4 regions of the Streptomyces sp. NPDC016640 genome follow, and region 4 is predicted to be linked to each of the others. Evidence: riboswitches for the same ligand, from Rfam matches in the RefSeq annotation. Region 4 holds a riboswitch; each other region holds the start of a gene.

What was found. A riboswitch is a leader RNA that binds a small molecule or an ion and turns the genes downstream of it on or off. The one in region 4 is predicted to bind cobalamin.
Region 1: it holds a riboswitch for cobalamin, as region 4 does, so the genes downstream of both, ACF07S_RS22025 (FecCD family ABC transporter permease) here and ACF07S_RS21405 (hypothetical protein) in region 4, are expected to answer to the same signal.
Region 2: it holds a riboswitch for cobalamin, as region 4 does, so the genes downstream of both, ACF07S_RS29680 (cobalamin biosynthesis protein) here and ACF07S_RS21405 (hypothetical protein) in region 4, are expected to answer to the same signal.
Region 3: it holds a riboswitch for cobalamin, as region 4 does, so the genes downstream of both, ACF07S_RS00845 (ribonucleoside-diphosphate reductase subunit alpha) here and ACF07S_RS21405 (hypothetical protein) in region 4, are expected to answer to the same signal.

The regions. Positions count from the first base shown of each region.
Region 1 is NZ_JBIBRG010000010.1:257,364-263,246, reverse strand. Features, by position in the region: gene ACF07S_RS22040 (ABC transporter substrate-binding protein) at 1-679, opposite strand, end outside; gene ACF07S_RS22035 (MFS transporter) at 948-2,255, shown strand; gene ACF07S_RS22030 (TauD/TfdA family dioxygenase) at 2,273-3,064, shown strand; cobalamin riboswitch at 3,109-3,249, shown strand; gene ACF07S_RS22025 (FecCD family ABC transporter permease) at 3,351-4,454, shown strand; gene ACF07S_RS22020 (ABC transporter ATP-binding protein) at 4,454-5,227, shown strand; gene ACF07S_RS22015 (ABC transporter substrate-binding protein) at 5,267-5,883, shown strand, end outside.
Region 2 is NZ_JBIBRG010000018.1:57,350-63,232, forward strand. Features, by position in the region: gene ACF07S_RS29665 (class II aldolase/adducin family protein) at 26-757, opposite strand; gene ACF07S_RS29670 (anion permease) at 1,148-2,401, shown strand; gene ACF07S_RS29675 (hypothetical protein) at 2,433-2,654, shown strand; cobalamin riboswitch at 2,814-2,955, shown strand; gene ACF07S_RS29680 (cobalamin biosynthesis protein) at 3,074-4,015, shown strand; gene ACF07S_RS29685 (cobyric acid synthase) at 4,012-5,523, shown strand; gene cobN (cobaltochelatase subunit CobN) at 5,520-5,883, shown strand, end outside.
Region 3 is NZ_JBIBRG010000001.1:179,077-184,959, forward strand. Features, by position in the region: gene mctP (monocarboxylate uptake permease MctP) at 1-1,130, shown strand, start outside; cobalamin riboswitch at 1,546-1,718, shown strand; partial or broken gene ACF07S_RS00845 (ribonucleoside-diphosphate reductase subunit alpha) at 1,840-4,202, shown strand; gene ACF07S_RS00850 (ribonucleotide-diphosphate reductase subunit beta) at 4,259-5,266, shown strand; gene ACF07S_RS00855 (cytochrome P450) at 5,454-5,883, opposite strand, start outside.
Region 4 is NZ_JBIBRG010000010.1:118,984-124,866, forward strand. Features, by position in the region: gene ACF07S_RS21395 (DUF2191 domain-containing protein) at 239-439, opposite strand; gene ACF07S_RS21400 (ferric reductase-like transmembrane domain-containing protein) at 597-1,583, opposite strand; cobalamin riboswitch at 1,939-2,091, shown strand; gene ACF07S_RS21405 (hypothetical protein) at 2,230-3,120, shown strand; gene ACF07S_RS21410 (cysteine synthase family protein) at 3,117-4,139, shown strand; gene ACF07S_RS21415 (ATP-grasp domain-containing protein) at 4,136-5,389, shown strand; gene ACF07S_RS21420 (MFS transporter) at 5,382-5,883, shown strand, end outside.

The DNA of each region.
Region 1 (5,883 bases), 140 kb from region 4:
CGGCTACGTACGGCAGCCCGTTGTAGACCGAGTACAGCCATACGACGGTCGGTTCGCCCTCGACCCTCTTCCCGGTCTCGGCCGCCTTGCCCACCACGGCCCGCTGCTCGGCGACCAGCTCGGCCGCCCGGTCCTCGACGCCGAAGATCCTGCCGTAGTTCTCGTAGTCGCCGAAGAGGAGGTCGAACGGGGTCTTGTCCGGGGCGTTGTGTTTCGGACACTCCACGGCGCTCACATAGGAGGGCAGTTCCAGTTCGGCGAGTTCCTCACGGGTGCCGACCCGGTCCTTGGCGTAGAGGTCGTCGAAGGAGGCGATGACGATGTCGGGAGCGGCCGCGCGCAGCTGTTCGCCGGTGAGGACCTTGGGGCTGAGCACCGGCACCTGGGCGTAGGCTTCCCGGTACTCCTTGGCGATCTTCGTCTTCAGGTTCGCGGTTCCGGCCATGCGGTCCCCGAGCCCGAGTTCCAGCAGCGTCTCCGTGGCGGACTGGTCCAGGGCGACGGCGCGCTTCGGCGGTTCGTCGAAGGAGAGCTTCCGGCCGCAACTCGTCACGGTCGTCGTCCGCGCGGCCGCTTTGTCCGCGGAGCCGTCGGCGGAGGACTCCCCCGACGATGAGCAGCCGACGGCCGTGAGAGCGAGCGTGGCCAGAGCGACGCCTAATCGTGCGGGGTGGCGCATGGGTTCCTCCGGTCTGGAAGAGGCCGTGATGCCGATCATGCAGGGAGCTCGGTCGGGTTGGCGGCTACTCTAGCGACAACGATTTTCATCACGCTAGCCCCCCGGGGGGTGACGCGGTGGCGGGCTCGGACACTCCGCCGTGTGCCGGCAGCCGCCAACGGCCCCGAGCGCGCCTGTGGTCGGCGGGACCACGGGTCGCCCCCGAAGCCGGTCCGGCCGCGGCCGCGCACCATCCGACCAGGTCCACGAACGACAGGAGCGTCACGACGTGCCGACCCCACTCATACCGACCACGGCGTCGGAGGACACCCCCGGAAAGCAGCGGCCCCTCCTGCTCGACGCCGCCTTCCTACGGCTCTGGACGGGCGCCACAGCCTCGGGTCTGGCGACCTGGGCCCTGCCGTTCGTGCTGGGGTTCGCGGTGCTCGACCGCACGCTCGACGTCACCGATCTCGGCCTGCTGCTCGCGGCACGCACCGCGGGATTCCTCGCCGCGGTGCCCGTCGCCGGAGTACTGGCCGACCGGCACTCCCGCCGGGGCGTCGTGCTGTGGGCGGGACTGGCGGCGGGAGTCGCGGCACCGCTGATCGCCGCCGGACTCGGCCGCTCGGTCCTGCTGATGGCGTCGGCCGCCGCCCTGGCCGGCGCGGGTCAGGGCGCCTGCCGGCCCGCCTTCCAGGCCCTGACCGCCGAGGTCGTCGATGCCGGCCGCAGGCAGCAGGCCAACGCCGCCATGACGCTCGCGGTCAGGGTCACCACCCTGACGGGGCCTTCACTGACCGCCCTGCTCGCCGTGTTCCTCGGCACCCGCGCCCTGCTGCTCGGCATCGGCCTGCTGTGGCTCGTCGCCGCCCTCCTGCCCGGACCGGGCGCACATGCCGGCACCGGGACCGAGGGCGCTCCCTGCGCCGAACGTCCCCAACGGGTGTCGTTCCTGGCCGAGTTCGCCGACGGCGTCCGTGAAGCCCGCAGGCACCCGTGGTTCGTCGCCGGACTGGCGGCCCTGACGGCCGTCATAGCCACCGGCTACTCCGCGACCGGCGTCGCCCTGCCCCTGGTCAGCCGCGACGAGTACGGCACCGAGGTCGTGCTCGCGGGTGCGATGACCGCCTACACCGCCGGTGCGCTGGCCGCGGCCCTGCTCGTCGCCCGCTGGCGCCCGCGATCGGCGGGCTGGACCGCTCTGGCGGGCCTCGCCGCCTACGGCTTCGCCCCGCTGAGCCTGATGGTCCCCGTGCACCCCGTGGTGGTGATGACCGCCTACGCCGTCGCCGGCATCGGCATCGAGCTGTTCAACGTGCCGTGGTTCACCGCGACCCAGCGCGAGGTCGCACCGGACAAGCTCGCCCGGGTTTCCTCGTTGGACTTCCTGCTCTCCTACGGCCTCGCCCCGGTCGGGCTCGTCCTCATCGCGCCGGCCATCGACGCCTTCGGCACCCGCGCCGTCCTCGCGGTCTGCGCACTGACCTGCTTCGCCGCCCCGGCCGTCGCCGCCCTGGTGCCCAGCGCCCGCCACTTCTCCCGCAGGCCCGAGGCGCCGTCCGGAGCCGAGGGGAAAGCCGGGAGCGCCGCCTGATGCGGCAGTCTCGGGTCATGCACTCACTCAGCCACAGCACCCAGCCGTCTGCTCCCCCCACGCCTTCGGGCCTCGTCCCCGGCCGGGTGGCCGGCGAACGGGAGCAGGAGGCCCGCACCCTCCTGTCACGGGACGGAGCCGTCGTCCTCACCGGTTACGAGAACACAGCCGACGCCCTCGCCGTCGCCGCGGCCCGCACCCTGGGCAGCCGTCTGCGGGAGCTGTATCCGCACCGCGTGCGCACCTCCCGTGACGCCGGCCCCGTCCACCTGCACGCCGACAGCTTCGACCTCGTCGTCGACGTCGGCGGCGTACCCGGCAGGCGGCGGCACCCCGACGAGGACCACGTCCTGATCCAGTGCGTCCGGCCCGCTCCCCGCGGAGGCGACTCCTTCGCGCTCGACGCGTACGGCCTCGTCGACGGCCTGGCGTCGACCGACCCCGCCCTCCTGGACTTCCTCACCGGTACCGACGTCGACCTGTACGGCGAGTGGGCGGGGACGCGCGGACTTCCCGCCACCCCACGCGTCGCCCGGCACGTCGAGTACACCCGCACCGGCCGTCGCGTCGTCCGCCGCACCGACGGGGCCGTGCCCCTGCACCGCGACCCGGACACCGACCGGGTACGCGCCATGCTGGCCCGCTTCGACGAGACGGTGCACGCCCTCGAACCGGCCCTACCGCGCTTCCGGCTCGCCGAGGGCGACATCCTCGTCCTCGACAACTACCGCTGCTGGCACGGCCGCGACGCGCACACCGGTGAGCGCACCGTCCGCATCCTCACCCTGCGCACGGCCGACGCCCGCTGAACGTGTCCCCACCGCGGTGGCGCAAACCTGCGCCCCCCAGGGGGAGAAGGCGTGGGAACACACGCTAGGCTGCAAGCGCCTCGTGGGGGAAGTCCGGTCGAAGTCCGGCGCTGACCCGCAACGGTAGGCGGAATCCCGTACGGGATTCCGTGAGCCCGATCACCCGCGGTGGTGAAGCCCCTGTCAATCGCCGTGGACTGCGAGAGGTGCTGCGCACGGGGTCCAGCGCCCGGGCCCGCTCCTTCGATCACGCAGGTGCACGGCCCGAGGCGAAAGCGATCCGCCTGTGGCCACGCTCCGCGACCCCATACCCGCCGTACCGCACCGCACCACGAGCGGCGGGCCCCCACCGCCCCGGCGCGTCCCGTTGCCCCTGCTCGTGACCGGTCTGTGTGTCGCGCTCCCCGTCTCCCTGGTCTGTGGGGCGAGTACCGGGGCGTCGGGGCTCTCCTGGAGCGAGGCGCTGCACTACCTCTGGGCGGGGCTGACCGGTGGGCTCATAGCTCCGGACGAGGTCTCCTCCTACACCATCGTGTGGGAACTGCGCTTCCCGCGCGCCGTGCTGGCCGCGGTGGTCGGCGCCGGTCTGGCGGCCGTGGGCGTCGCCGTCCAGGCCATGGTCCGCAACGCGCTCGCGGACCCGTTCGTCCTCGGCATCTCCTCCGGCGCGGGCGTCGGCGCCAACGCCGTGCTCATCTTCGGCGCCTTCGGCGCGCTCGGTGTCTGGGCGCTGTCCACGGCGGCGTTCCTCTCCGCGCTCGCGGCCATGACGCTGGTGTACGCGATCGCCCGGACCCCGCGGGGGCTGACACCGCTCCGGCTCGTGCTGACCGGTACCGCCATGTACTACGGCTTCTCGGCCGTGACCACGTTCATGGTGTTCGCCGCCGAGCACGGTGAGGCGGCCCGGTCCGCGATGATGTGGCTGCTCGGCAGTCTGGGCGGTGCGAGCTGGTCCTCCGTGCCGGTCGCCGCGGGCGCGGTGCTCGGCGGCCTCGCCCACCTCGGCTTCTCGGCCCGGCGCCTGAACGCCCTGGCGATGGGTGACGAGACCGCTGCCGCGCTGGGGGTGGACCCCGGCCGGCTGCGCAAGGAACTCTTCCTGACGACCGCCGCCGTCACCGGGGCGGTGGTCGCGGTCAGCGGGGCGATCGGCTTCGTGGGCCTGATGGTGCCGCACGCCGCCCGGATGCTGGTCGGGGCGGACCACCGCCGGCTGCTGGCCGTCGCGCCCCCGGCCGGTGCCGTGCTGCTGATCTGGGTCGACGTCCTGTCGCGCGTGGTGCTCGCCCCGGCCGAACTGCCGCTGGGCGTCCTGACGGCGGCGATCGGTGTGCCGTGCTTCGTCCTGCTCATGCGCCGCCGCACCTACACCTTCGGGGGCGTGTGATGCAGGTCGACATCGACACGGTGACCGTGGAGATCTCCGGCACGCGGCTGGTGGAGGACGTATCGCTGCGGGCGGGCAGCGGCCAGTTCGTGGGGCTCGTCGGGCCCAACGGCAGCGGCAAGTCGACCCTGTTGCGATGCGTCTACCGGGCCCTGCGCCCCACGGTTGGTGCGATACGCCTCGACGGCGACGACCTGCTGGCCTTGAACACGCGAGAAAGCGCCCGCCGGCTCGCGGCCCTTCCACAGGAAGCGGTCGCGGAGTTCGACTTCACCGTGGCCGAGGTCGTGGCCATGGGCAGGTTGCCGCACCAGGGTTCGGTGACCCGGGAGACCGGCGAGGACCGGCGCGCGTGTGCCGCCGCGCTGGAGGGAGTCGGCGCCGGCCATCTGGCCGACCGGGGCTTCCTCACGCTCTCCGGCGGTGAGAAGCAACGGGTCCTGATCGCCCGCGCGCTCGCCCAGCAGCCGCAGGTCCTGGTGCTGGACGAGCCCACCAACCACCTGGACATAGCCCAGCAGTTGGAGGTCCTGTCCCTGGTCCGGGCCAGCGGACTGACCGTGCTCGCCGCGCTGCACGACCTCAACCTCGCCGCGCTCCACTGCGACCTCGTCCACGTCATCGACGGCGGGCGGATCGTCGCCTCCGGCGCACCCCACGATGTCCTCACGCCGGTGTTGCTGACCGATGTCTTCGGCGTCCGTGCGCACCGCGTCCCCCATCCCGAAACGGGCGCGGTCCAGCTGCTCTTCGACCGTCTTCCCGCCCAGTAGTTCCCCTCCCCGGTCCACCCTCGAAGGAGTCACCCCCCCATGCCGAACCGCGCACGCCCCGCCGCCCTCGCCCTCGTTCTGGCCTTCGCCGTCACCGGCTGCGGGGCGAGCGTCTCGTCGGAGGAGGGGAAGCGAGACGGCGCCCGGGCGTCCGACGGCCACTATCCGGTCACTGTCGAGAACTGCGGCGAACAGAGAACGTTCGAGAGGGCTCCGCGGCGCGTGGTCACCAACGACGTGGGGATCACCGAGATCATGTTCGCGCTCGGTCTCGAGGACCACATGGCGGGATACGTCATGCCCGACGACAAGGGCGACCTCACGAAGGTGCCGTGGAAGGACGGCTACCGGAAGACCGAGTGGCTCTCGAAGGACCGGATCAACAAGGAGCTGGTCCTGGACGCCCGTGCCGACCTGGTCTTCGCGGGCTGGAACTACGGCTTCAACGAGGGCGAGGGCTTCACGCCCGCCGCGCTGCGACGCCTGGGCATCGACTCGTATCTGCTCAGCGAGTCGTGCCGCAACGGACGGGGCAAGGCACGCGGCGTGATGCCACCGCTCGACGCGCTGTACACGGACCTGCGGAACCTGGGCAAGGTGTTCGACGTCGAGGACAGGGCCGAAACCCTCATCACCGAGTTCCGCGAGCAAGTGGC
Region 2 (5,883 bases), on a different contig from region 4:
TGGACGCGGCGCCCGGACCCGGCCCTCAGTCCCGCCGGCCGTACCCCCGCAGGCGTTCGCCGGCCTCCGCCACCTGGTCCACGGTCAGGAGACGGGGGGACAGCGCCGGGACCGAGGACGCGGTCAGCCAGACCCGGCACATCCACTCCAGCTGGGCCGTGCGGTCGTAGGCTTGGGCGAGGGTCGTGCCGTGGGTGACGGTGCCGTGGTTCTGCAGGAGGCAGCCGGTGCGGCCGTCCAGGGCGCGGAGCATGTTCTCGGCCAACTCGTCGGTGCCGTACGTCGCATAGCGGGCGACCCGGACGGGGCCGCCCAGCGCCGCGGCCATGTAGTGGATCAGCGGCAGCTCGTCGACGAGCGTGGAGACGGCCGTCGCGTGCACCGCGTGGGTGTGCACCACGGCGCGCGCGCCGGTCGTGCGGTAGACGGCGAGGTGCATGGGCAGCTCGCTGGTCGGGACGAGGCCGCCGAGGACCTGCCGGCCGGCGAGGTCGACGCCGGTCACGTCCCTGGGCCCCAGCCGGTCGTACGGCACTCCCGACGGCGTGACCAGGACGGTGTCGCCGACCCGCACCGAGACGTTGCCGGAGGTACCGACGACGAGCCCGTCGGCGACGGTCCGGCGCGCGGTCCCGACGAGTTCCTCCCAGGCGCGCGCCTCCTCCTCGCGCACAGGCCTCCCCCGCGGCTCCCCCGCGTCCCGGACGCCGTCCCCGGCGCCCCCCGCTTCCCGCCCGTCCCCTCGCTGCCCGGTCATGCCGCGATCCTGCCAGGCGCGCCCCCGGCGCGCGACGGGCCGGGGGCACCGCCGGGCCGGAAGCCGACCCTCCGCGAGGGCGCGGGTCCGCGCACGTCGTCCTCCGGCGGTTCCCTGCGGGGGATCGCCGGCCGTCCGGTACGACGACGGCGGCACGCTCCCCAGTGACCGAAATCTCTTCACCGGCCCACCCGACCGGCCGAAGACGTTCGCCGGGGGCGCCCGGGGCCCTGTCACGGGGCCGCCCGCGCGACACGGCGGCGGCCCCGCCATCCGGCGGAGCAGCCGCCCCCTCTTACGGTCACCGCGATGCCCATTCCAGTTCATCTTCCGTTCATCCTGGTTACCTACGTTCAACCAGCCAATGACCTCGAACGATTGCCTGGGTAAATGGAAAGCTTCTCGCTGATCCTCGCGATTGTGGTGGTAACCGCACTCGCGTTCGATTTCACGAACGGTTTCCACGACACCGCGAACGCGATGGCGACGACCATTTCGACCGGTGCGCTCAAGCCCAAGGTCGCGGTGGCCATGTCCGCCGTGCTGAACCTCGTGGGCGCCTTCCTCTCGGTGGAGGTCGCCAACACGATCTCCAAGGGCCTCGTCGACGAGGCCGGCATCCGTCCCGAGGTCATCTTCGCCGCACTGGTCGGCGCGATCCTCTGGAATCTCCTGACCTGGCTGGTCGGTCTGCCGTCCAGTTCCTCGCACGCCCTGATGGGCGGGCTGATCGGCGCCACCGTCGCCTCCGCCGGGTTCGGCGCGGTGCACGGCGACGTCCTCGTCACCAAGGTCCTGATCCCCGCGATCGCCGCCCCGCTGGTGGCCGGCCTCGCCGCGATGATCGCCACCCGCCTCACCTACCGCCTGGGCAGGAAGGCCGACGGCAAGGCCTCCGAGAAGGGCTACCGCGCCGGGCAGATCGCCTCCGCCGGCCTGGTCTCGCTGGCCCACGGCACCAACGACGCCCAGAAGACGATGGGCATCATCACCCTCGCCCTGGTCGCCGGCGGCACCCTCGCCCCCGACTCCGACCCGCCCCTGTGGGTCATCCTCTCCGCGGGCGTCGCCATCGCGCTCGGCACCTACCTCGGCGGCTGGCGCATCATCCGTACCATGGGCAAGGGCCTGACCGACCTCCGGCCGCAGCAGGGCTTCGCCGCCCAGACCAGCGCCGCGACGGTCATCCTGGCCTCCTCGCACCTCGGCTTCTCGCTGTCCACCACGCACTCCGTCTCCGGCTCCGTGATGGGCGCGGGCCTGGGCCGCAAGGGCGGCGTGGTCCGCTGGTCGACGGCCACCCGGATGTTCGTCGCCTGGGGCCTGACGCTGCCGGCGGCGGCCCTGGTCGCGGCGGTCGCCGAGTGGGTCTGCGGCTTCGGCTCCTGGGGCACCGCCCTCGTGGCCGTCTTCCTGATCGCCTCCAGCGCGGCGATCTGGAAGCTGTCCCGGCGCGAGGTCGTCGACCACACCAACGTCAACGACCACGGCGTCCCCGGCGAGGAGCAGCCCGGCGTGGTGACCCAGGCCATCGCCGCGGTGACCCCGCCCCCGGTCGGCACCGTGCCGGAGGAGCTCGCCGCCACCATCCCGGCCCCCTCGTCCACCGACCCGGCCGCCCCGCCGGCCAGGACCGCCGTCTGACCGCGTCCCGGCACGAAGGAAGAAGAGCACCATGAAGATCGACTGGGCGGCCCTCGGCTCCGTCTTCGGCGTCAGCCTCGTGGCCACCGTGGTCCTGGTGGCCCTGTTCACCCTGGGCATCAACGGCCTGTCCCGCCAGGAGCGGGCCGCCGCCGAGGGCCGGTCCGCCACCCTGGCGGTCACCGGCGCCTACGCCTGCTTCGCGGCGTGCGCGGCGGCGGTGGCCTACGGCATCTACCTGATCGTGGCCTGATCCTCGTCACGGATCGTCACCGTCCGAGCGGGCGGTGCGGGAGCCCCGGCCCCGCACCGCCCGCTCGTGCGCACGAACCCGGCACACGCGGTTCACCCACCGGAACCTCCTGTGGGCCTCGGCACACTTCAGCCTCGCAGGTCAACGCCAGGTTGACGGCTCTTCCGGGGCCGTGGTGGACTGCCTCAGCCATTACGGCGGCAGGAGAGGAAGCCGGTGCGAGTCCGGCGCGGTCCCGCCACTGTCACCGGGGTCACCACCCCGGGAGCCAGGAACTCTCACCGCCGGTCTCGTCGAATCAGGGCGCGGACACCCTGAGTGAGGACCCATCGCCATGCGCGGCAGCCTGTTGAGGTCGACCAGCCGAGCCCCGTCCCGTCCCGGGGCCGTTCCCGGCGGACGCCCGGCCGGCTGAACCCATGGGTGCCGATCGCGTCTTCGCGTACGGCGCCGCCGCCGGCCTCCTCGGCGACCTGCTCCTCGGCGATCCCCGCCGCGGGCATCCGGTCGCCGCGTTCGGGCGGGCCGCGGCCGCCGTGGAGCGGGTGCTGTGGCGGGACGACCGGGGCCGGGGCGCCGTGCACACCGCCGTGTGCGTCGGCGGGGCCGTCGCGCTGGGGGGCCTCGCCGCCCGCTGCGTACGCTCCTCCCCCGCCGCCTCCGTCGCCCTGACCGGTGCCGCCACCTGGGCCGTCGTCGGCGGCACCTCGCTGGCCCGTGAGGCGCGGGCCGTCGGGCGGGCCCTGGAGGCCGGGGACGTCGAGGCCGCCCGGGCGCGGCTGCCGCACCTGTGCGGCCGGGATCCGCAGGCCCTGGACGCCGACGGGATCGCCCGCGCGGTGGTCGAGTCCGTCGCCGAGAACACCTCCGACGCCGTGGTGGGTGCCCTGGTGTGGGGCGCCGTCACCGGGGTGCCGGGGCTGCTCGGGTTCCGCGCCGTCAACACGCTGGACGCGATGGTCGGCCACAAGTCCCCCCGCTACCGCCGCTACGGCTGGGCCTCCGCCCGCCTCGACGACGTCGCCGGCTGGCCCGGGGCACGGCTGACCGCCGTACTCGCCGCGCTCTGCGGGCCCGACCCGCGGGGCGCCGTACGGGCGTGGCGCGCGGACGCGGCGAAGCACCCGAGCCCCAACGCCGGGCCCGTGGAGGCGTCCTTCGCGGGCGCCCTCGGCGTGCGGCTCGGCGGCACGCTCTCCTACGGCGGGCGGGTCGAGCACCGGCCCGTGCTCAACGGCGGCGGCCGTGCCGTGGCCGTGGCCGACATCGACCGGGCGGTACGGCTCTCGCGGCGGGTCGGCTGGCTCGCGCTCGGGGCCGGGGCCGTCGCGCGGCTCGTCGTGAAGGGACGTACCTCATGAGCGGTGGAGGTCTGCTCGTCGCCGGGACCACCTCGGACGCCGGCAAGAGCGTGGTGACCGCCGGGATCTGCCGGTGGCTGGTGCGGCAGGGGGTCAGGGTCGCGCCGTTCAAGGCGCAGAACATGTCGCTGAACTCCTTCGTGACCCGGGAGGGCGCCGAGATCGGGCGGGCCCAGGCCATGCAGGCCCAGGCCTGCCGGGTGGAGCCGGCCGCGCTGATGAACCCGGTGCTGCTCAAACCGGGCGGCGAGCAGTCCAGCCAGGTCGTCCTGATGGGCAGACCGGTCGGCGAGATGAGCGCGCGCGGCTACCACGGAGGACGCCAACAGCATTTGCTGGCAACGGTGTTGGAGTGCCTGGAGCAATTGCGGGGCACGTATGACGCGGTGATCTGTGAGGGGGCCGGCAGCCCGGCCGAGATCAACCTGCGGCGGACGGACATCGTGAACATGGGCATCGCCAGGAACGCCGGGCTCCCCGTGCTCGTCGTCGGTGACATCGACCGGGGCGGCGTCTTCGCGTCGTTCTTCGGTACCGTCGCCCTGCTGTCCCGGCAGGACCAGGAACTGGTCGCCGGGTTCCTGGTGAACAAGTTCCGGGGTGACGTGTCGCTGCTGGAGCCGGGCCTGGAGATGCTGCACGGCCTGACCGGACGGCGGACGTACGGCGTGCTGCCCTTCCGGCACGGCCTCGGCATCGACGAGGAGGACGGACTCCGCGTGTCGCTGCGCGGTGCCGTACGGGAGTCCGTGGTGGCCGCGCCGGTCGGCGAGGACGTGCTGCGGGTCGCCGTGTGCGCGGTGCCGCTGATGTCCAACTTCACGGATGTGGACGCGCTCGCCGCCGAACCGGGTGTCGTGGTGCGGTTCGTGGACCGGCCCGAGGAACTGTCCGACGCCGACCTGGTGGTCGTGCCGGGGACCCGCGGGACCGTGCGCGCCCTGGAGTGGCTGCGGGAGCGCGGACTCGCGGACGCGCTGCTGCGGCGGGCGGCCGAGGGCCGGCCCGTGCTCGGGATCTGCGGCGGCTTCCAGATCCTCGGCGAGCGGATCGAGGACGACGTGGAGAGCCGGCGGGGACGGGTCGACGGGCTCGGACTGCTGCCCGTGCGGGTGCGGTTCGCCCGCGAGAAGACCCTCACCCGGCCGGAGGGCGAAGCCCTCGGGGAACGGGTCGAGGGGTACGAGATCCATCACGGCCTCGCCGAGGTCCTCGGGGGAGAGCCCTTCCTGGACGGCTGCCGGGTCGGCCAGACCTGGGGCACGCACTGGCACGGCTCGCTGGAGTCGGACGGATTCCGGCGGGCCTTCCTGCGCGAGGTGGCCGCCGCCGCGGGGCGCCGCTTCGTGCCGGCCCCCGGCACCTCGTTCGCCGCGCTGCGCGAGGAGCAGCTCGACCGGCTCGGCGACCTGATCGAACAGCACGCGGACACCGACGCGCTGTGGCGGCTCATCGAGTCGGGCGCGCCGCAAGGACTGCCTTTCATTCCACCGGGAGCGCCCGTATGAGCACTGTGTTGTTGTTGTCGACCGCCGACACCGATCTGCTGGCGGCCCGTGCCGCCACCGGTGCCTCCTACCGGATCGGCAACCCCACCCGCGTGGACGTCGCGGACGAACTGCCCGCGCTGCTCGACGGCGCGGACCTCGCCGTCGTACGTCTGCTCGGCGGCAAGCGGGCCTGGGAGGACGGACTCGCCGCGCTGAAGGCGTCCGGGGTCCCGACCGTGCTGCTCGGCGGTGAGGCCGTGCCGGACGCGGAACTGATGGCCGAGTCGACGGTTCCGGCCGGTGTCGTGGCGGAGGCGCTGCGGTACCTCGTCGAGGGCGGCCCGGACAACCTCACCGAGCTGGCCCGCTTTCTGTCGG
Region 3 (5,883 bases), on a different contig from region 4:
ACTGGTTCGTCAAGGACCTGCCGCTGCTGCTCGCGTTCGGTGTGCTGGCGGCGTACACGTACTCGTCGGGGCTGCGGGCCCCCGCGCTGATCGCGTTCGTCAAGGACACGCTGATCTACCTCGTGATCGCGGTGGCGATCATCTACATCCCGATCAAGCTGGGCGGCTTCGACGAGATCTTCGCCTCGGCGAGCGAGGCGTACAGCCAGACCAACCCGGCCACGGGCGCGCCGCGCGGGGCGCTGGTGCCGGGTGAGGCGGGCCAGTGGACGTACGCCACGCTGGCGCTGGGCTCGGCGCTCGCACTGTTCATGTACCCGCACTCGATCACCGCGACGCTGTCCTCGCGCAGCCGTGAGGTGATCCGCCGCAACACCACGATCCTGCCGCTGTACTCCCTGATGCTGGGGCTGCTGGCGCTGCTGGGCTTCATGGCGATCGCGGCCGGGGTGAAGGTGGAGAACGGGCAGCTGGCGATCCCGCAGCTGTTCGAGGACATGTTCCCGGACTGGTTCGCGGGTGTGGCCTTCGCGGCGATCGGCATCGGCGCGCTGGTGCCGGCGGCGATCATGTCCATCGCGGCGGCGAACCTGTTCACCCGCAACATCTACAAGGACTTCATCAAGCCGGACGCGACCCCGGCGCAGGAGACCAAGGTTTCCAAGATCGTCTCCCTGCTGGTGAAGGTGGGTGCGCTGGCCTTCGTCCTGACCATGGACAAGACGGTCGCCATCAACTTCCAGCTCCTCGGCGGCATCTGGATCCTGCAGACCTTCCCCGCCCTGGTGGGCGGTCTCTTCACCCGCTGGTTCCACCGCTGGGCGCTGCTCGGCGGCTGGGCGGTCGGCATGGTCTACGGCACGGCCGCCGCGTACGGGGTGGCCTCGCCGACGCAGAAGCACTTCGGCGGCTCGTCGGAGGAGATCCCGGGCATCGGCGAGATCGGCTACATCGGTCTCACCGCCTTCGTGATCAACGTCCTGGTGACGGTGGCCCTGACCTTCGTCATGAGGGCAGTCAAGGCGCCCGAGGGCGTCGACGAGACCAAGCCGCAGGACTACACGGCGGACGCGGGTGACCCCGGCGTCCGGGTGGAGCTCCCGCCGGCCACGGCGGGCAGCTCGCACTGACGCCGCGGACCTCGGGCGACGGGCCGTCGGAGACATCCGGCGGCCCGTCGCCGTACCCGTCCGGCGGCCCCCGTGGACATCGCCGCACAGGGCCCGTCCGCTGGACGGGCCGCTCGGCTTCGGGAAGAGCGACGCCTGCCCCGGCGAGCTCAGGGACGTGGCGAGGCGCGCGGCCGAGGTGCCGGTCGCCGCGGAGAACGGGCCGGTGCCGGGCGGGTGGCCTTCGTGCCCGGCGGCGGTCCGACGGCCGGCACATCCGGGCCCGGCGCGCCGTGCGCTCCGTCCACCGCGTCCACCGCGTCCACGAGCGGCGGGTCCCACCCGCGCCCCCGAGCACGACCGGAACCCTCCGCCGGAGCTGTGCGACCTCACTCTCCCCACCTACGAGTTGACGCTCCGAGAGCAGCGCGACACAACATATGGGATTGCGGGCGGCACCCGACACAAGATGTATGCTCATGCTCGCTGTCGCCGCAGGGGAATCCGGTGCGAATCCGGAACTGTCCCGCAACGGTGTACCCATGCCCGCGCGCCTTCGCGTACGCATGGACGTCAGTCCGAGGACCTGCCGACAGTGCGCCCGGCCGTCCGGTCCGGGTGCATGGACGTCCGGGCCTCGTGGGATGGGCCGGTGGACGCGACGCCGCGTGCGCTCGTGTGCTGCCGCCCGCCCCCGTGAGGCCCCGTGCCGAGCGAGGGAGAGCCACACGTGACCATCGCGCCAGCCGATCCGGCTTCAGCCATCGACGTGACCGAGGGGGCGACGGCCCCGGTGCCGCGCTGCTGCGGACCCTGACCGGGCTGACCGCCGACCTGCCCGACGCCGACCCCGGCCGGGTCGCCGCCGCCGCGCTGCGCGGCCGGTCCGCCGGAGCCGACGAGGCGGAGCTGCGGGAGCTGGCCACCGAGGCGGCGGCCGGGCTCATCTCCGAGGACCCGGTCTACTCCCGGCTCGCGGCCCGCCTGCTGACCGTCGGCATCCGCGCCGAGGCCGCCTCGCAGGGCGTCACGTCGTTCACCGGGTCCGTCGCGACCGGGCACCGCGAGGGGCTGATCGCCGACCGGACCGCCGAGTTCGTCCGGCTGCACGCGGACCGCCTCGACGCACTGATCGACACCCGGGCCGACGACCGCTTCGGCTACTTCGGCCTGCGCACCCTGCACAGCCGCTACCTGCTGCGCCACCCGGTCACCCGCAAGGTCCTCGAGACGCCCCAGCACTTCCTGCTGCGCGTCGCCGCCGGTCTCGCCGAGGACGACACCGCGCGCTCGGTGGACGAGGTCGCCTCGCTCTACCGGCTGATGAGCCGCCTGGACTACCTGCCCTCCTCCCCCACGCTGTTCAACTCCGGTACGCGGCACCCGCAGATGTCGTCCTGCTACCTGCTCGACTCCCCCAAGGACGAGTTGGACTCCATCTACGACCGCTACCACCAGGTGGCCCGCCTCTCCAAGCACGCGGGGGGCATCGGCCTGGCCTACTCCCGCATCCGCTCCCGGGGTTCGCTGATCCGCGGCACCAACGGGCACTCCAACGGCATCGTCCCGTTCCTGAAGACGCTGGACGCCTCGGTCGCCGCGGTCAACCAGGGCGGGCGGCGCAAGGGCGCGGCGGCGGTCTACCTGGAGACCTGGCACTCCGACATCGAGGAGTTCCTGGAGCTGCGCGACAACACCGGTGAGGACGCCCGCCGTACGCACAACCTGAACCTCGCGCACTGGGTGCCGGACGAGTTCATGCGCCGGGTCGACGCGGACGCGCCCTGGTCGCTGTTCTCCCCGGCGGACGTGCCCGAGCTGGTCGACCTGTGGGGCGAGGAGTTCGACGCGGCGTACCGGGCCGCCGAGGCCGCGGGCCTGGCGCGGAAGACGCTCCCGGCCCGCGAGCTGTACGGCCGCATGATGCGCACCCTCGCCCAGACCGGCAACGGCTGGATGACCTTCAAGGACACCGCCAACCGCACCGCCAACCAGACCGCCGAGCCGGGGCAAGTCATCCACTCCTCCAACCTCTGCACGGAGATCCTGGAGGTCACCGACGACGGGGAGACGGCGGTCTGCAACCTGGGGTCGGTCAACCTCGGCGCGTTCGTCGACCCGGCCGCCGGCGACCTCGACTGGGAGCGGCTGGACAGCACCGTACGCACGGCCGTCACCTTCCTCGACCGGGTGGTGGACATCAACTTCTACCCGACCGAGCAGGCGGGCCGCTCCAACGCCCGCTGGCGGCCGGTGGGCCTGGGCGCGATGGGCCTCCAGGACGTCTTCTTCAAGCTGCGCCTGCCCTTCGGCTCGCCCGAGGCGAAGGACCTGTCCACCAGGATCGCCGAGCGGATCATGCTCGCCGCCTACGAGGCCTCCGCCGACCTCGCCGAGCGGGACGGCCCGCTGCCCGCCTGGGAGAAGACCCGCACCGCCCGGGGCGTGCTGCACCCGGACCACTACGGCACGGACCCGGCCTGGCCGGAGCGCTGGGCGGCACTGCGGACGCGGATCGCCTCGGTCGGGATGCGCAACTCGCTGCTCCTGGCGATCGCGCCCACCGCCACCATCGCGTCGATCGCGGGGGCGTACGAGTGCATCGAGCCACAGGTGTCCAACCTGTTCAAGCGCGAGACGCTGTCCGGGGAGTTCCTCCAGGTCAACTCCTACCTGGTCGACGACCTGAAGCGGCTCGGCGTGTGGGACGCGCGCACCCGTGAGGCGCTGCGCGAGGCGGGCGGCTCGGTGCAGGACTTCACGTGGATCCCCGAGGAGGTGCGCCGGCTGTACCGCACGGCATGGGAGATCCCGCAGCGCTCCCTGATCGACATGGCGGCCGCCCGCACCCCGTTCCTGGACCAGGCGCAGTCGCTGAACCTGTTCCTGGAGACGCCGACCATCGGCAAGCTCTCCTCGATGTACGCCTACGCCTGGAAGCAGGGCCTCAAGACCACCTACTACCTCCGTTCCCGCCCGGCGACCCGGATCGCCCGAGCGGCGCGCGCGTCCGTCCCCGTTCCGCGGGCGGCCGACCCCGAGGCCGTCGCCTGCTCCCTGGAAAACCCCGAGTCCTGCGAGGCCTGCCAGTAATGCCCACCCGCCGCCCGACCACCACCCCTGGAGGACGGCGCTCCGCGCCGACTGTGATGACGACGAAGAACCTGCTCGACCCGGGCTTCGAACTGACGCTGCGCCCCATGCGCTACCCCGACTTCTACGACCGCTACCGGGACGCCATCAAGAACACCTGGACCGTGGAGGAGGTCGATCTCCACTCCGACGTGGCCGACCTCGCCAGGCTGAGCCCCGCCGAACAGCACCTCATCGGCCGGCTCGTGGCCTTCTTCGCCACCGGCGACTCCATCGTGGCGAACAACCTGGTGCTCACCCTCTACAAGCACATCAACTCCCCCGAGGCGCGGCTGTACCTGTCGCGACAGCTCTTCGAGGAGGCGGTGCACGTCCAGTTCTATCTGACCCTGCTGGACACCTACCTGCCCGACCCGGAGGACCGGACGGCGGCCTTCGCGGCCGTGGAGAACATCCCGTCCATCCGGGAGAAGGCCGAGTTCTGCTTCCGGTGGATGGACTCGGTGGAGAAGCTCGACCGGCTCGCGACCCGGGCCGACCGCCGCCGCTTCCTGCTGAACCTGATCTGCTTCGCCGCGTGCATCGAGGGCCTGTTCTTCTACGGTGCCTTCGCCTACGTGTACTGGTTCCGCAGCCGGGGCCTGCTGCACGGCCTGGCGACCGGCACCAACTGGGTGTTCCGCGACGAGACGATGCACATGTCCTTCGCCTTCGACGTGGTCGACACCGTGCGCAAGGAGGAGCCGGAGCTGTTCGACGGGCAGCTGGAGCGGCAGGTCACCGACATGCTGCGCGAGGCGGTCGAGGCGGAGCTGCAGTTCGCGCGTGACCTGTGCGGGGACGGGCTGCCGGGCATGAACACCGAGTCGATGCGGCAGTACCTGGAGTGCGTCGCCGACCAGCGCCTCGTCCGGCTGGGCTTCGCTCCGGTGTACGGCTCGGAGAACCCGTTCTCCTTCATGGAGCTCCAGGGCGTCCAGGAGCTGACGAACTTCTTCGAGCGGCGCCCGTCCGCGTACCAGGTCGCCGTGGAGGGCACGGTCGACCTGGACGAGGACTTCTGAGACCCCGCCGTCGGCCCGGCCGGCGGACCCGTGCTGCGCCGCGGCACGGGCTTCACCCTCCGGGTGGAACCCGGTCGCGGGCGTCCGGCGGCGGACCTCATCGCCGTGCCCACCGGTTCGCAACCACGCCCGCCGGCGGACGTCCTGCGGCCCGGAGGCCGCCCGAACGCCCGCCGGCGGGCGGGTCTCACCGTGTGACCGGCCTGAGCAGCAGCCGGTTCGGATGCAGCGTGATGCCGATGCGCGGGTCGTCGTCGGACTCGGCCACCCGCTCGAAGCGGTACCGGTGGGCCAGGGACGCCGTGATCAGCGTCAGCAGGGCCATCGAGAAGTGGTCACCCGGGCACTTGCGATTGCCCACGCCGAAAGGACGCATGGCATATTTCGGAATGCTCTGGGAGCGTTCCGGGAGCCACCGGTCGGGATCGAACTCCAGGTGACGCTCGTACGACGCGGGATCGCGCTGGATCGCGTACGGGCTGTAGATGATGTCCGCCCCGGCCGGAATGCGATAGCCGCCGAGTTCCGTTTCGGTCACCGCCCGGCGGGTCAGGATCCAGACGGCGGGACGCAGACGCATTGCCTCGACGACGACATTGTTGGTGTGCGACAGCCGG
Region 4 (5,883 bases):
CGACGCCGGTGGGAGTGGCTGCCGGTCGCCGCGCGGGCGGCGGGTGACCCTGTCCACCGGTTCGTTCCCGGAGGTCCCGACCGGGATGCTCCGCGGGGCGGCCGCGAGGCGGACCCGTGACCGCCGGCCGGTCGCGCGGCCGGAGGCGCGGGGGTCCGTCGCCCGCCGCGGTCCCCGCTCCGGGAGAAGTGCCCGCCCCGTGCCCGCCGGGGCCGGCCGGCACGCGGGGCGGCGGGACTCAGCCCTGCGGTTCCTGCGGCTTGGCGTCCACCTCCCGCAGACCCTGGTCCCTGAGCTCGGTGCGGGCCTCCGTGCGGTGGCCGCGGGCGATGTAGTCCCGCACGACCACCTCGATCGCGTCCTGGGGCGAGCCGATCCCGGACAGGACCATCACTTCCACCACGAGGTCGGCGTCGAGACTTACGTTGATCTTGGCCATGGTCTCCCCCTTGATCGCGACGTATCCGCACTCTAGCCGCCCGGGGCCGGGTGGCAGGCCCTCAGGAACCCGACGCACAGGGGCTGGTGGGGGTCGCCAAGGAGGGGATGCCGTCACCCGGGCGGGAACGGGGGCCGGGAACGGCGGGGCGGCCCGGTCACTCCGTCTCCTGGGGGTGCGGGGACGTCGCGGGGGGCTCGGCCGGGCGGTCCCGTCCGCCGTCGTGGCCGGACGCCACCACGACGAGGAGACCGACGACGACGGCTCCGGCGGCGACCCGGCCCGCCGCCCGCGTCACCCAGGCCGGCCAGGCCACGCCGTCGCGGGCCCCGGGCGCCCCCAGCCGTCCGGCTCTCCGGGCGGGCCGCAGCAGCCGGAGCAACAGCAGCGCCGCGACCGGCAGTTGCAGCAGCCACAGCACGGTGCGCGGCCACCCGCCGTACCAGACGCTGGTCCCGTACAGCAGCGTGTGCCACACGCTCAGCACGTACACGACGATCACGAACCGGTGCAGCCGGCGCCAGGTGTTCGCCCCGATGCGGTGCCGGACGTAGAACAGCAGCCCCAGCGGAATCGCCAGGTACAGGGCGCCCTGGCCGATCGGGATGGCGATCCGGCCGGTACCGGAGTCGTACCAGCCGGGCACGAAGGAGTCCGCGAAGCCCACCCACAGCCGTTCGGCCCAGTCCAGCTTCGTCTCGTAGCGGACGAGTTCCGCCGCGAACATCACGGCGTGCGCGGACATCAGAGCCGTCGTGGTCAGACTGGTGGTGCGGTGCCAGCGCTCCAGCACCTGCCGGGAAACCGGCAGCGGGGCGGGCCCGGGTCCCGACAGCAGCAGCCCGAGCACCACCGTGCCCCAGGCCCACAGCAGGGCCGACCAGCCGAACGCCTGACTGAGCAGGTACATCCAGTAGGTGCGGGGGTCGTCCATGAACGGCATGACCGCGACCGTGTCCGAGTCGCCCGACTCCATGCGCGCGTACAGCAGCGCGAAGACGGCCGCCGTGACCACCACCGCCGCACCGGCGTCGGGCACGGCGGACCGCATGTCGGCGCGCAGGGCACCACGTTCGGCAGGCGGCCGGTCCCGGCCGGACGCCGCCCGTGCCCCGTCCTCCTCCGGCCTCGCGCCTGACAGCATCATGGGCCTCCCGGGGACCGGCCGCCGCTGAGACGGTGCGTGTGTGTCGTGGGGCGACCAGTCTGGCCGAGGAGGCGACGGGGCGCCGAGTCATGATCCGGCCATCGGGACGACGGCGGCCGACGGCCCGCCGGACCGCTGCGGCCACCGCCTCCGGCACCCCGCCGGGCCCGGTGCGCACCACGGGTTTCCCCCGCAGCACGCGGCACGCGCGACCGTCCCGTGCCCTCCCGCCCCACCCAACATTCAGGACAACCGCGGTCACTCCCCTGTCGCGGGGACGCGGGTGCCCCTACGCTGATGCACGCAGTCGGTTCGTGCCTTCCGTCCGCCCGGACGTCCGAGGGCGCGGCGCAAGAGGGAACCCGGTGCGAATCCGGGACTGTCCCGCAGCGGTGAGTGGGAACGAACGCCGTCAACGACACTGGGCCCGGGCCAGGGCCGGGGAAGCGACGGCCGGTAGGTGTCCGCGGTTGTCCGGCGGACGTGCCCGCGAGTCCGAAGACCTGCCACTGCGCCCGTGCGCCACGCGCGGGATGTGCACGGTGACCTCGTGGACTGGGTCGGCGGTACGGACGGTCGTACGTCACGCGTACGGCCACGCCTCCTTCCCTGTCGGTGTGCGGGACTCGGGACGGAGGAGAACGTGTGCACGGGCCAACGAGTGCGGGCGGGCCGCGGCACCCTGGCAGGCGTCTGCCACGGCACCCTGGGTGAGCTGTACCAGGGCCCGCTGCGGGCGAGCCCTGATCCGGACATCGCGGTGGTGTCCTTCCCCGTGGACCGCCATTCCTCGGTGTTCTTCACGCCGGGGCCCCCGACCGGCCCGCCGCGGCCGGCGCTCGGGGAGAAGTCGGCGACGGCGGCCCGGCTCTTCCTGGAGCACTACGGCCTCACGCTGCCGCCGGGTGACTGGAGCAGCCACTCCGACCTGCGGGTGGGGGTGGGGATGGCCAGTTCCACGGCGGACGTCGTGGCGACGCTGCGCTGTCTCTTCCGTCTGTTCTCCCTGCCCTGGGACCTGGACGTGGTGCTCGGGATCCTCGCGGGGATCGAGCGCGCCGACAGCGTCTTCCTCGACGAGTTCGCGCTGTACCTCAGCGGCCGGCACCGGGTGGTGCGACGGCTGGGCACGGGCATCGGCTTCCACACCGCCTTCGTCACCGAACCCGGCACGGTGGACACCGCCGCCGTGACCGCCCCGCTGCTGGAGCACTACCGGCGGCGCGGGGAGGCGTACGAGCGGTGCCTCGCCGACCTGCTGAAGGGCTTCGACTCGGCCGATCCGGCCGTCGTCGCCCGTGCCGCGACCGTCAGCGCCGCGCTGTCCCAGGAGGTGCTGCCCAAGGCGACGTTCGGCAGCCTGCTCGCCCACCGCGAGCGGTTCGACGCCGACGGCGTCTTCGTCGCGCACACCGGCTGTCTGACCGGCTACCTCTTCGTGCGCCGCCCGGGCGCCGACGTCAAGTCCGAACTGTCCGCGTTCTTCCACTCGCTCGGCCACCAGTGTTCCTTCGCCCAAGGAGGCTACGGGTGATCCACCCCCACATCGCCGACGCCCTGAAGGTCCCCGACCTGGTCCGGCTCACCGACACGGTGGTCCTGCTCCGGTTCGAGTCGATGAAGATCTACTCGGCGCTCGCCGCCGTCCGTCATCTGCTCGGCCGGGGCACGGTCCGCCCGGGCCAGACCCTGATCGACAGCTCCAGCGGCATCTACGCCTACGCGCTCGCGCTGGCCTGCCACCGGTACGGGATGCGGTGCCACATCGTCGCCTCCACCACCGTCGACGCCACCACACTGGCCCAGCTGGAGATCCTCGGCGCCGTCGTCGAACAGGTCCGGCCGTCGCGGAACCTGAAACTCGACCAGGAGTTACGGGTGCGGCGGGTGCGCGAGATCCTGGCCGAACGCCCGGACTGCCACTGGATGCGCCAGTACCACGACGACATCCACTACCTCGGCTACCACGAGGTCGCCGACCGGATCGCGGCGGCGTTCCCCTCCACCGCGCTGACCGTCGTCGGCGGAGTGGGATCCGGCGCGTCGACCGGCGGCATCGTGGAGCGTCTGCGGGCCGCGGAGTCCTCCGTGCGGCTGGTCGGCGTCCAGCCCTTCGGCAGCGTCACCTTCGGCAGTCAGGACCACCACGACCCGGAAGCGATCATCGCCGGCATCGGGTCGTCCATCGTCTTCGACAACGTCCGCCACCACCTCTACGACGCCGTGCACTGGCTGGACTTCACCCACGCGATGTCCGGCGCGGTCGCCCTGCTGCGCGACCACGCCGTCTTCGCCGGGCTGTCCACCGGCGCCGGGTACCTGGCCGCGACGTACGAGGCCCGTCGTCACCCCGACCGGCTGCACGTGGTGATCGGCGCCGACACCGGCCACCGCTACGTGGAACGCGTCTTCGCCCGGCACGCGCAGGCCCTGGACCCCGCCGCGCTGAAACCCGTGGAGGTCCGCGACCCGGAGGGGATGACCATGCCCTGGTCGAGGCTGGAGTGGCGGCGGGCCGCGTGCCCGGCGCGCTGGAAGGAGCGTGCCGCGTGACCGTCGTCTGCCTGGAGTCGCTGACCTTCGGACTCGGACACCTGTCGCGCGCCGCCGGCCTGTTCGGCGAGCGGCTGCTGCTGCTGACCCGCGATCCCTCGTACTACGCCCACGAACTGGACCGGCTGCCCGCCGGCTGCCTCGACGTGCTCGAGACCGACACCTTCGACGTGGAGCGGGTGGCCGGGCTGCTGCGCCGGACCCCGGACCTGCGCGGTCTGATCAGTTCCACCGACACCTGGACACTGGTCGGGGCCGACCTCACCGCGCGCCTGGGCCTGCCCGGGCTCGACCCCGCGGTGCTGCGGCTGACCCGGGACAAGGCCGCCGTACGCAACCGGCTGCACGAGGCCGGCCTCACGCGCGGACGGGCCGTGGAGGCCGCCGGTGAGGCCGCGGAGGCACGGAAGCCGGTGCTCGAGGAGGTGGGGCTGCCGGCGATCCTGAAGGACACGGCGGGCACCGGCAGCCAGAACGTCTGGCTGGTGCGGGACGAGCGGGAACTGGACCGGTCCCTGTACCAGGCGGCGCGGCGGGACCTGAAGGGCCGGCTGTTCGCCGAGCCCTACTTCAGCGGCCCGGTCTACAGCGCCGAGACCCTCACCTGGGCGGGCCGTACCCGTCTCCTCGGCGTCTCCAGCAGGCTCATGTCGCCGGAGCCGTACTTCCGCGAGGAGATCACCGCCTTCCCCGTGGCCTTCCCGGAGGCGCGGCGGGCCTCGCTGGAGCGGTGGCTCGGCGAGGTGCTGGCCGCCATCGGGTACACCGACCGCTTCGCGCACGTGGAGTTCGTGCTGACCGCCGGCGGTCCCGAGGTGGTGGAGATCAATCCCAGGATCGGGGGCGCGCTGGTCGGCGAGGGGCTGTGCCGGGCGCTCGGCGTCAACGTGTACGAGGCGATGATCGAGGCCGCGCTGGGCCGCCGCCCCGCCTTGATGGACGTCGAACCGCCCGGCGGCCCGGCCGTGGCCTTCGTCCTGGGCTACCCGGCCGCGCCCGGCGTGTTCACCGGCGTCGCCGGGCTCGACCGGCTGGCGGACATGCCGGGCTCGCCCGCCTGGTACCCGGTCAAGTCGGTCGGTGACCGCGTCGAGCACCTGGACGACAGCCGCGGGTACGCGGGCATCGTCTACGCCGAGGCCGAGACCGCCGAACTCGCCACGCACCGGGCGGTGGCCGCCGCGGGCGCCCTGCGCGTCCTCACCGCGCCGTTCCCCGAGCCGGCCCGCCCGGAGACCTCCGGTGGGTGAACGCGCCCGGCGGGAGGGGACGTCGCGGGGGACGCTGTTCCCGCTCGACGGTCCGCTGCGCTTCCTGCTGCTCAGCTCGTTCCTGATCCCGCTCGGCAGTTTCATGGTCCTGCCGTTCATGTCGGTGTTCCTGCACGAACGGCTGGGGATGGGCCTCGGCGCGGTCGGCGTCGTGCTGGCCGTGGCGTCCCTCGTGCAGTTCTCCGGCGGCGTCGTCGGCGGGGCGCTGGCGGACCGGATCGGGCTGCGCCGCACGATGCTCTGGGCGCTGGTCGTGCGCACGGCCGGATTCGCCGGCTTCCTGGCGGCGCTGCGCTGGCCGCCGCTGGCCGTCGGCGCGCTGGTCCTCACCTGCTGCGGCGCCGCGCTCTACCTGCCCGCCAACAAGGCGTACCTGGTGCACGGCGTGGACGAGGAGCGCCGCCCGGCGTTCCTGTCGGCGGGCAACGCGGCGCTCAACGCGGGCATGGCGGTGGGCCCGTTGGTGGCCGGGC